2 regions of the Halomonas sp. HAL1 genome follow, and region 2 is predicted to be linked to the other one. Evidence: predicted binding sites of a transcription regulator. Region 2 holds the regulator's gene; the other holds the start of a gene.
The links. Region 2 encodes PhoB, which activates phosphate uptake and scavenging genes when phosphate is short. Its sites were predicted from a motif close to TGTCATANNNNTGTCANA; they were not measured.

Region 1: phnD (phosphate/phosphite/phosphonate ABC transporter substrate-binding protein) is a predicted target of PhoB. The motif match lies at 1,855-1,872, and genes of this name have one in related genera.

What each region holds. Positions count from the first base shown of each region.
Region 1 is NZ_CP130610.1:249,874-254,297, forward strand. Features, by position in the region: gene Q3Y66_RS01185 (bifunctional diguanylate cyclase/phosphodiesterase) at 76-1,824, shown strand; gene phnD (phosphate/phosphite/phosphonate ABC transporter substrate-binding protein) at 1,944-2,921, shown strand; gene phnC (phosphonate ABC transporter ATP-binding protein) at 3,000-3,845, shown strand; gene phnE (phosphonate ABC transporter, permease protein PhnE) at 3,842-4,424, shown strand, end outside.
Region 2 is NZ_CP130610.1:4,146,945-4,151,368, forward strand. Features, by position in the region: gene Q3Y66_RS19285 (hypothetical protein) at 1-148, opposite strand, end outside; gene phoR (phosphate regulon sensor histidine kinase PhoR) at 459-1,745, opposite strand; gene phoB (phosphate regulon transcriptional regulator PhoB) at 1,748-2,437, opposite strand; gene ubiA (4-hydroxybenzoate octaprenyltransferase) at 2,545-3,438, opposite strand; gene Q3Y66_RS19305 (chorismate lyase) at 3,474-4,097, opposite strand; gene Q3Y66_RS19310 (NAD(P)/FAD-dependent oxidoreductase) at 4,136-4,424, shown strand, end outside.

The DNA of each region.
Region 1 (4,424 bases), 350 kb from region 2:
CTAAGGAAGGCTGCACATCAGTGCCCGGCTGCCTTGTGAAGGTAAACGGGGGCTGATGAATAGGACAGTAGGCAAATGACCGCACAAGAAGCGCAGTGGCTTAACCAAATTATTGCGACCGAAGAGCTGCAGGTGCTCTTTCAGCCCATTGTGGATGCCAACCAGCAGGCGATTTATGGCTACGAAGCACTGATTCGTGGCCCCAAAACGTCACCGCTGCACTCGCCGTTACGGCTGTTTGATGTGGCCACCCAGGCAGGGCAGCTAGTGGAGTTAGATTTACTCTGCCGACGCTTGGCGATTCAACGCTTTGCCGAACTTGAACTGCCCGGCCTGCTCTTTCTTAACGTCATGCCGTTAACCATCGTTGAGCGTGATTTTCGCGAAGGCTTAACGTTGGGCTTCATTCGCGAGAGCGGCCTGCCTCCAGAGCGAGTAGTGATTGAGCTCACCGAACATGTGCCGATTCATGACTATGAGTTAATGCGCCAAGCGGTGGATCATTACCGTGACATGGGCTTTCAGGTGGCGCTGGATGACTTGGGGGCAGGGCACTCAAGCCTGCGCCACTGGTCAGAGCTGCGGCCTGATTTCGTCAAGCTTGATCGGCACTTTATCTCAGGGATTGATCAGGAGCCTGCGAAGCGCGAATTTCTTCGCTCGATTCTTGATGTGGCGCGCAGCTTGGATTGCCAGCTAATAGCCGAAGGCGTGGAGACTGCGGCGGAGCATCTCTGCTTGTGGGAACTCGACCGTGGTCTTGCGCTACTGCAAGGCTTCTATTTTGCGCGGCCAAGCCCGCAGCCGCCTTTACAGCTCAACATGCTGCTGCCCGCGACAACTCAGTTAAAAAGCCCTGCTGGCCGCACTGCGCGCTCTATTTTGCGCACGATTGAGGCCATCACCACTGACTGTGCAGTGCCAATCATCTCCGAGCGGTTTCGCCGCCAACCCAGCTTGCGCTGTGTGGCCGTATTGGAGGACGGTAAGCCCGTGGCAGTGGTGCGTCGCAATGCTTTTTTAACCCTGTTCACCAACCCTTATAGCCATGCGCTGTATGCCAAGCGCTGCGTATTGGACGTGGCCGATGTACGCATGCTGGTGGCTGAAGCAGATACCCCGCTTGAGGTGTTGAGCCAGCAACTGACCGATAGCCATGATATTGAGCAGGAAGACTTTGTGATCACCAATGATGAAGGTGATTACGTGGGCATGGGTAATATCGTTGACCTTTTGCGTGAAATCACCGCGATTCAGGTGCGCCAAGCACGCCATGCCAATCCGCTGACCGGCTTGCCGGGCAATATCCTGATTAACGAAACGCTGGTCGCTTATTTAGCCGCCGAGCAGGGCTTTGCGGCCGCTTATGTCGATTTGGATAATTTTAAGGCGTTTAACGATGCTTACGGCTATGCCCGGGGCGACCAGGTGATTATTTCGCTATCGCGGCTGCTGCAGGCCCAGGTGGAAAGCGCGGGTGGTTTTATCGGCCATATTGGCGGTGATGATTTTATGATGTTGCTACCGCCCAGCCATTGGGAAAGTGTTTGCGGCCAAATCCTGCGCTCATTTGAAGTGATGGCCCCCGGTTTCTATGAAGAAGCGGACCGGCTGAAAGGCGGGATTCAGATTGAAAACCGACAAAATAGCGTGACGTTTTTCCCCTTTGTCAGCGTGTCGATTGCAGTAAAACCTGTTACCGATACAGCTACTTGCAGAGCGCTGGATATTGCCGCTGAGCTGTCTGAACTGAAGCATCAAGCCAAAAAAATTCCTGGTAACAGCCTGTTTGTTGAGCGTCGCGGTAGCTGCGTTAGCCAGTAAAGCGTCAATGTCATGTTACGTTAGCAAAATCGTCACCAAGCGGTCATATAAATGCCCCGCCGTTGTCATCTGAAGTGGTCAGGATTGTGGCTATCTTTTAACAACACTTTAGGTGCCCCATGCAGATCTCCTCACTTGCCCATGCGCTTCCCCGCACATTGATCAGCGCCGCCGTTGCCAGCGCTTTCGCGTTGGTCGCGGTGAATGCCTCAGCGGATCTTTCATCGCGTTATGTCGATAACGATGGCGATATGATCGCTGATGCGCCTAGCGATGAGTCACAGTGGGCCGATCCCGATACGCTCGTGTTTGCCTACACGCCAGTGGAAGACCCAGCGGTTTACGCCGACGTATGGTCTGACTTCCTGGAGCACCTAAGCGAAGCAACCGGCAAAGAAGTTCAGTTCTTCCCCGTGCAGTCCAACGCCGCCCAGCAGGAAGCGCTGCGCGCTGGCCGCTTGCACGTCGCCGGTTTTAACACCGGTGGTGTACCGGTCGCGGTCAACTGCGGTGGTTTCCGTCCGTTTGCCATGATGGCGGCAGACGATGGCAGCTTTGGCTATGAAATGGAGATCATCACCTATCCTGGCAGCGGCATTGAGTCCGTTGAGGATCTAGAGGGTCGCCAACTGGCCTTTACGTCTGAGACCTCTAACTCCGGTTTCCGCGCGCCCTCTGCACTGCTGCGCTCCGAGTACGGTATGGAAGCGGGCGAAGATTTTGAAACTGCCTTTTCTGGCTCCCACGACAACTCTATCTTAGGTGTGGTGAACGAAGACTACGACGCCGCTGCCATCGCCAACTCAGTGGCACGCCGCATGCTGGCACGTGATGTTGTGACAGAGGGCGATTACGAAGTGATCTACACCTCCGATACCTTCCCCACCACCGCTTACGGGCTGGCGAATAACCTGAACCCGGAACTTGCCGAGAAAATTCAGGATGCGTTCTTCAGCTACGACTGGGAAGGCACTGCCCTTGAATCCGAATTCGCCAACTCCGGTGAAGCGCAGTTTATTCCGATTACCTATCAGGAAAACTGGTCGGTTATTCGCACCATTGCTGATGCTAACGGTGTGACTTACGACTGCGACTGATCGATTGGGTAGACGGTACTGCTCGGCCAGGAAGGCTAACCTTTCTGGCCGTTTCGCTATATATACGAGGTGGGAAAAATGTTAACACTTAGCGGCGTAGGCAAGCGCTACCCCACCGGGGATCGGGCGCTAACGGACATTGAGCTCACGCTACCCAACGGCCAGGTGATGGCGCTGATTGGGCCGTCAGGCGCGGGCAAAAGCACCCTGATTCGCTGTGTAAACCGGTTAGTTGAACCTACTCAGGGCAGCATTCGCCTGGAAGACACCGAGCTGACCAAGCTCTCAGGTCATAAGCTTCGCCAAGCACGACGCTCAATGGGAATGATTTTCCAGGAGTATGCCCTGGTAGACCGGCTCACCGTGATGGAGAACGTGCTCTCCGGCCAGCTCGGCTATGTTGGTTTTTGGCGCAGTTTTTTGCGTCGCTATCCCCAGGAGGCGGTGGTCGAAGCCTTTCGACTACTTGAACGGGTCGGGCTTACTCACGCTATCGATAAGCGCGCCGATGCGCTTTCCGGCGGCCAGCGTCAGCGTGTCGGTATCGCCCGGGCGCTGCTGCAGAGCCCCAAGCTCCTGCTAGTTGACGAACCTACCGCCAGCCTCGACCCGAAAACCTCGCGCCAAATCATGCGCCTGATTCGCGAGCTGTGTGCTGAGCGTGATTTGGCGGCGATCATCAATATTCACGATGTCGCGTTGGCTCAGCAGTTTGCTGACCGAATTGTCGGCCTGCGGGCTGGTAAAATTGTCTTTGACGGCCTGCCTAGTGAGCTCACCAGTGAGATGCTCACGACCATTTATGGCGAAGAGGATTGGGATACAACTCCTGAACCGATGGACGGCGACACGTCTGACGATACTTCAGAAGCGGCTTCTTATCAGCGCGGCCTGCCGCCGATGGCAGCAGGGAGTGCTCAATGAACGAACGGGCAGAGACGCAGCTAACACAAGAGCAGGCGCGCCAACAGGCGGCCCAGCGGGGGCAGTGGCGGCGCCTGCCAATGGTTGAGAACCCGCGCTTGCGTTGGGGGCTGGTGATTGGCGCGATGATCTATTTGGTGTTGGCGCTCGCCTCGGTAGAAGTCAACTGGGCGCGGGTAGCGGAAGGCGCGGGGCGGGCGGTTAACTTCTTGGGCGCCTTTATGCAGCCCGATTTTGTTAGCCGTCAGAGCGATATTGTGGCGGGCCTGATGGAAAGTTTGACCATGACGCTCACCTCGACGGTTTTGGGCGTTTTGCTGGCGATTCCCGTGGGCTTAGGGGCCGCGCGCAATATTTCACCGCTACCGATCTACTTTGTGTGTCGCGCGATTATTGCCGTTTCGCGCACCTTTCAAGAGATCATCATCGCGATTCTGTTTGTGGTCATGTTCGGCTTTGGGCCGCTGGCGGGAATGATCACGCTGGCCTTTGCGACGATTGGCTTTATGGCCAAGCTGTTGGCGGAAGATATTGAAGACCTGGATTGGCGTCAGGTGGAAGCCGTGCGGGCAACCGGCG
Region 2 (4,424 bases):
GATCCATTGGTTGCTCTTCAGCTGTAATTCCCTGATTTTCATCAATAGCTGAATTTTCATCTGTTTGAGCAAATGCTAACGGGCTTGCCATCAAACCAAAAGATACACCTAAAATGCCAGCTTTCTTGAGTAAATCCTTGGACATCATATTCCACCTCCGATCGCTGTTTATTACCGCTTGGTTAAGAAAGAAGGGCTTATTATAAAAGCCAGCATTTCCTGCGGTCGTCTTCCTTATCTTTAACAATGCAGCGGGCATGCCAAATGCCAAAAAACAGGATAAAGCAATTAAAAATCAATGTATTAATTAAAACAAGCCAAGCTGTAGCGTTCTGTTAAAATAGAAATACCAAGCTTAAAAGCTGTGTAAAAATGGCACATGAGTAAACTCTTACCAACCTTACATGCCAATATTACACACCTTTACAGGTATGGTGCGAGAGGTCGCTTACGGAGCCCTATACAAGACGTGAAGCGGGAAATGAGCAGCGAAAAAGCGCCCCTTTACCCGGGTGGGATTCAATCTGTAATTGCGCATCGTGGCGTAATAGTACGTGCTTAACGATCGCCAAGCCTAAGCCCGTGCCGCCAGTTGCGGTGCTACGGCCTTTATCGACACGGTAAAAACGTTCGGTTAGTCGGGGAATATGGACGGGATCGATGCCTTCACCATTGTCTTCCACATCAATACAGCCGCCGCCAGTCGCGCTAGCTTTCCAGCGTAAGGTGATGTGGCTACCTGCTGGCGTATAGCGAACGGCATTGAAGGCGAGGTTAGAGATGGCGCTACGAATCTCCTGTTCACTACCCAGCAGGCGTGCATCGCTTTCAAGCGCGACAGTAATGGTATGACGCTGATTCGACAGCGCCAGCGCATCATCACAGATGCTTTGTAGCAAAGGCCCTAGCGACAGCGGATGGTGATCTTTCCCCCCCTGGTCGATTTCTAACCGAGAGAGCAGCAATAGATCATTGACCAGGTTTTGCATTCGCTGCGTCTGTTCCTGCATCTGGTTGATGCTTTTGCCCAAACGCGGAGGCAACTGGTCAGCAATATCGCTGTAGGTTTCCAGATAGCCGGAAAGGACGGTTAGCGGCGTGCGCAGCTCGTGAGAGACGTTGGCAACAAAGTCGCGCCGCATCTGTTCCAGGCGATGCAAGCGCGTGATATCCCGGGCCATTACCAGCCGTTCATCGTCACCGTACAGGGTAATTTGATACTGCAGGATTCGACGCTCGTCAATCGGCGATGTCAGCGTTAGCGGCTCGCCATACTCCCGCGCATTGAAGTAGCGGATGAAACTTGGCTCGCGCAGTAGGTTGGTAATGTGCTGACCACGATCATGGGCAGTTTGTAGCCCTAGCATGTTCGTTGCAGCGCTGTTCCACCACTCTAGATCACCGTGGCGGTCGAGCATGACCACACTGTCACGCATCGCTTCAGACGACTCTTGAATACGGGCCAAGGTAGCACGCAGCCGACTTTGCGTTATACGCTGGCTTTTCTGATAGCGGTATAAACGATCAAACAATTCACCCCACATACCGTGAGCGGCAGGCGGCTCATCGTGAGGATGTAGGGTTAGCCATAAATAAAGTTCGCGTAGCTGCCGCAAGTGATAAAACAGACATACTGCAAGCCCTGCCGCAAGCCCTAGCCCTGCTGAGCCCAATAACCAGCCTAAACAAGTACCCAGTGTGGCCAGCCACGCTAGACGCCACAGTTCACGGCTCCATAGGCGCACATTTACACCCGTGCAGAGAAACGGTATCCGGTACCCCGAACCGTTTGAATCAGGTTTTGATGCACATCGCCCAGCGCTTTTCGTAAGCGTCGAATATGCACATCGACCGTACGCTCTTCGACATACACATTACCACCCCATACTTGGTCAAGCAGTTGGCTACGTGTGTAAGCGCGCTCTTGATGGGTCATAAAAAACTGCAGCAGACGATACTCGGTCGGACCCATTTCCAACGCTTTACCGTGAGCGCTTACCCGGTGGCTTACCGGATCAAGCAACAGGCCATTAATCTCAATCGGGTCCTCAACGCCACGCGGTGTCGCACGACGCAGCACCGCTTTCAGCCGTGCCACCAATTCGCGTGGAGAAAAAGGCTTGGTGATGTAATCATCGGCACCGGCTTCAAGCCCTTGGATCTTATTATCCTCTTCGCCTTTAGCGGTCAGCATAATAATCGGGATCTCGGCGGTAGCTTCTTCGCGCTTCAAACGCCTAGCCAGCTCAATACCGCTGGTGCCAGGCATCATCCAGTCAAGCAGCAATAAATCAGGTTGGTGGTCAACCACCATGGCATGAGCATCCTGGGCGTTATCTGCTTCGAGCACACGGTAGTCAGCCATTTCCAGCGCTACCGCGATCATCTCGCGAATCGACGATTCATCATCGACAATCAGAACGGTTTTGGCGGTCATACCAGAGCCTCACGGTGTGCAAAAAAGCCAGTTCAAAGAAAAACAGTTCAATGACATGTCAGTGACGATAACACCATGACTTGATGACAGTTACATGACAATGGCAGTTACTGACCCGCCGCAGGCCACCAACTTAGCGCAATACCAGTAAAAATCAGCAGCCCCGACCAGTGATTATTCAGAAACGCCTGGAAACAGGGATCCCGCTCCTGATAACGAATTAAGCGCTGCTGATGCAGGAAAGTTGCCGCCATTGCAGCGAGCCCTAGCCAAAAGAACCCACCTAACCCGACCCGCCAGCCTACCCATGCCAGCAACCCCAGGGTGGCTACCTGGAGTAGGCCGATTATCAGGCGATCCGCGTCGCCAAACAGCACGGCTGTCGATTTAATGCCAATTTTTAAATCATCGTCGCGATCGACCATGGCGTATTGCGTGTCGTATGCCACCGTCCATAGCACGTTTGCACAGAAAAGCAGCCATGCTTCCAACGGCACATGGCCCAGCACGGCGCCAAAGGCCATTGGAATTGCCCATGAGAATGCCGCCCCCAGCACCACCTGGGGAAAATGGGTATAACGCTTCATGAACGGGTAAATAACTGCCAGAAATACCCCGCCCAGCGAGAGCAGCACCGTAAACCAATTAGTCAGTAGCACCAGAATAAACGCTGCGGCCACCAAACCAATAAACAGCAATTGAGCCTCGGTTTCGCTGATTCGACCTGTGGCGAGCGGGCGATGCTTAGTGCGTTTCACATGGCCATCGAAATGGCGATCTGCATAATCGTTCACCACGCAGCCAGCCGCGCGCATGACGTAAACACCGGCCACAAAAATCAGCAGCACATCACGGCCGGGTACCCCTTCAGCGGCAATCCACAGCGCCCAAAGCGTCGGCCACATCAACAGCCAAGTGCCAATGGGTCGATCCAAACGCATCAGCTGTATAAAATCTGCCACGCGAGCCCATCCCTTCGGCCGCAACAGTGAACGATCCATGCTTACCTCACGAAAAATAAGATGCAGGCGCTAGCCTAGCGCGATGGCAGATCAAGGTCATCCGCCATCGCACGCAAAAAATACTCCTGCACCAATAACGACAGCCCACCGTGATTACCGCCGTGATAAAACACTGAACGTCGGCCCCAGGTACAGTCACTTTCGATACCGTTCATACGAGCAAATAAGGAGGATTGGGTAGTGGCCTCAAGCGGCCCGCGAATTAAACCTGGCTGACGAAATAACCAACTGCCTAGCGAGCGCTCACCTAACCCTTCCAAACGCTGGCCCTTTAACTGAGTAAGCGGGGCGACGGAGCGCGCCACCACCCACGGCGTTTCATCCAAGCACAGCGCGACTTCACGCAGCCATGCATAGCGTTTGGGAGCAATGCCCAACGCCCGTGCCTCATCCGCTCGCGGCCAGCCTACGCCCTGGCGTAGCAGTCGAACGCGAAACTGCTTTTCACCTCCTGCGGCTATTAAGCGGGCGGTTAATGAGTCGGTTGAGGCAACCCACTGCCACCAGGAAGTACTCATGGCAGGTCGCGCCGCATCAACGGGCCGCCAGCGCGAAAAGTGAGGAGTTTGCCGAAAAGCTGCAGGCGTCACCAAGTTCTCCAGGGCAATAAACGGGTCGGCTAGTGTAACATGCAGCACTAACAGGCTTTTGTTTCAGCGACTTTTTTGGTGTCTGCATGCCCACCTCACAACCAGAGCTCTCTTCATCCCACGCTGCGCTGGTCATTATTGGCACGGGAATGGCCGGGATTGGCTTAGCCCGGGCACTGCGCCGTCTCGGTGACCAGCGGTCAATCACGTTGATTAGTGCTGACAGCGGTGACGATTACAGCAAACCGTTACTCTCCACCGGCTTCGCTAAAGGCCTAGCGCCCAACAAACTGGCCCAGCGAAACGCTGCCGAGCTGGGCGATGAGTTAAACGCCCGCATCATTACCCACACCCCCGTGGCGGCACTGGATGTGG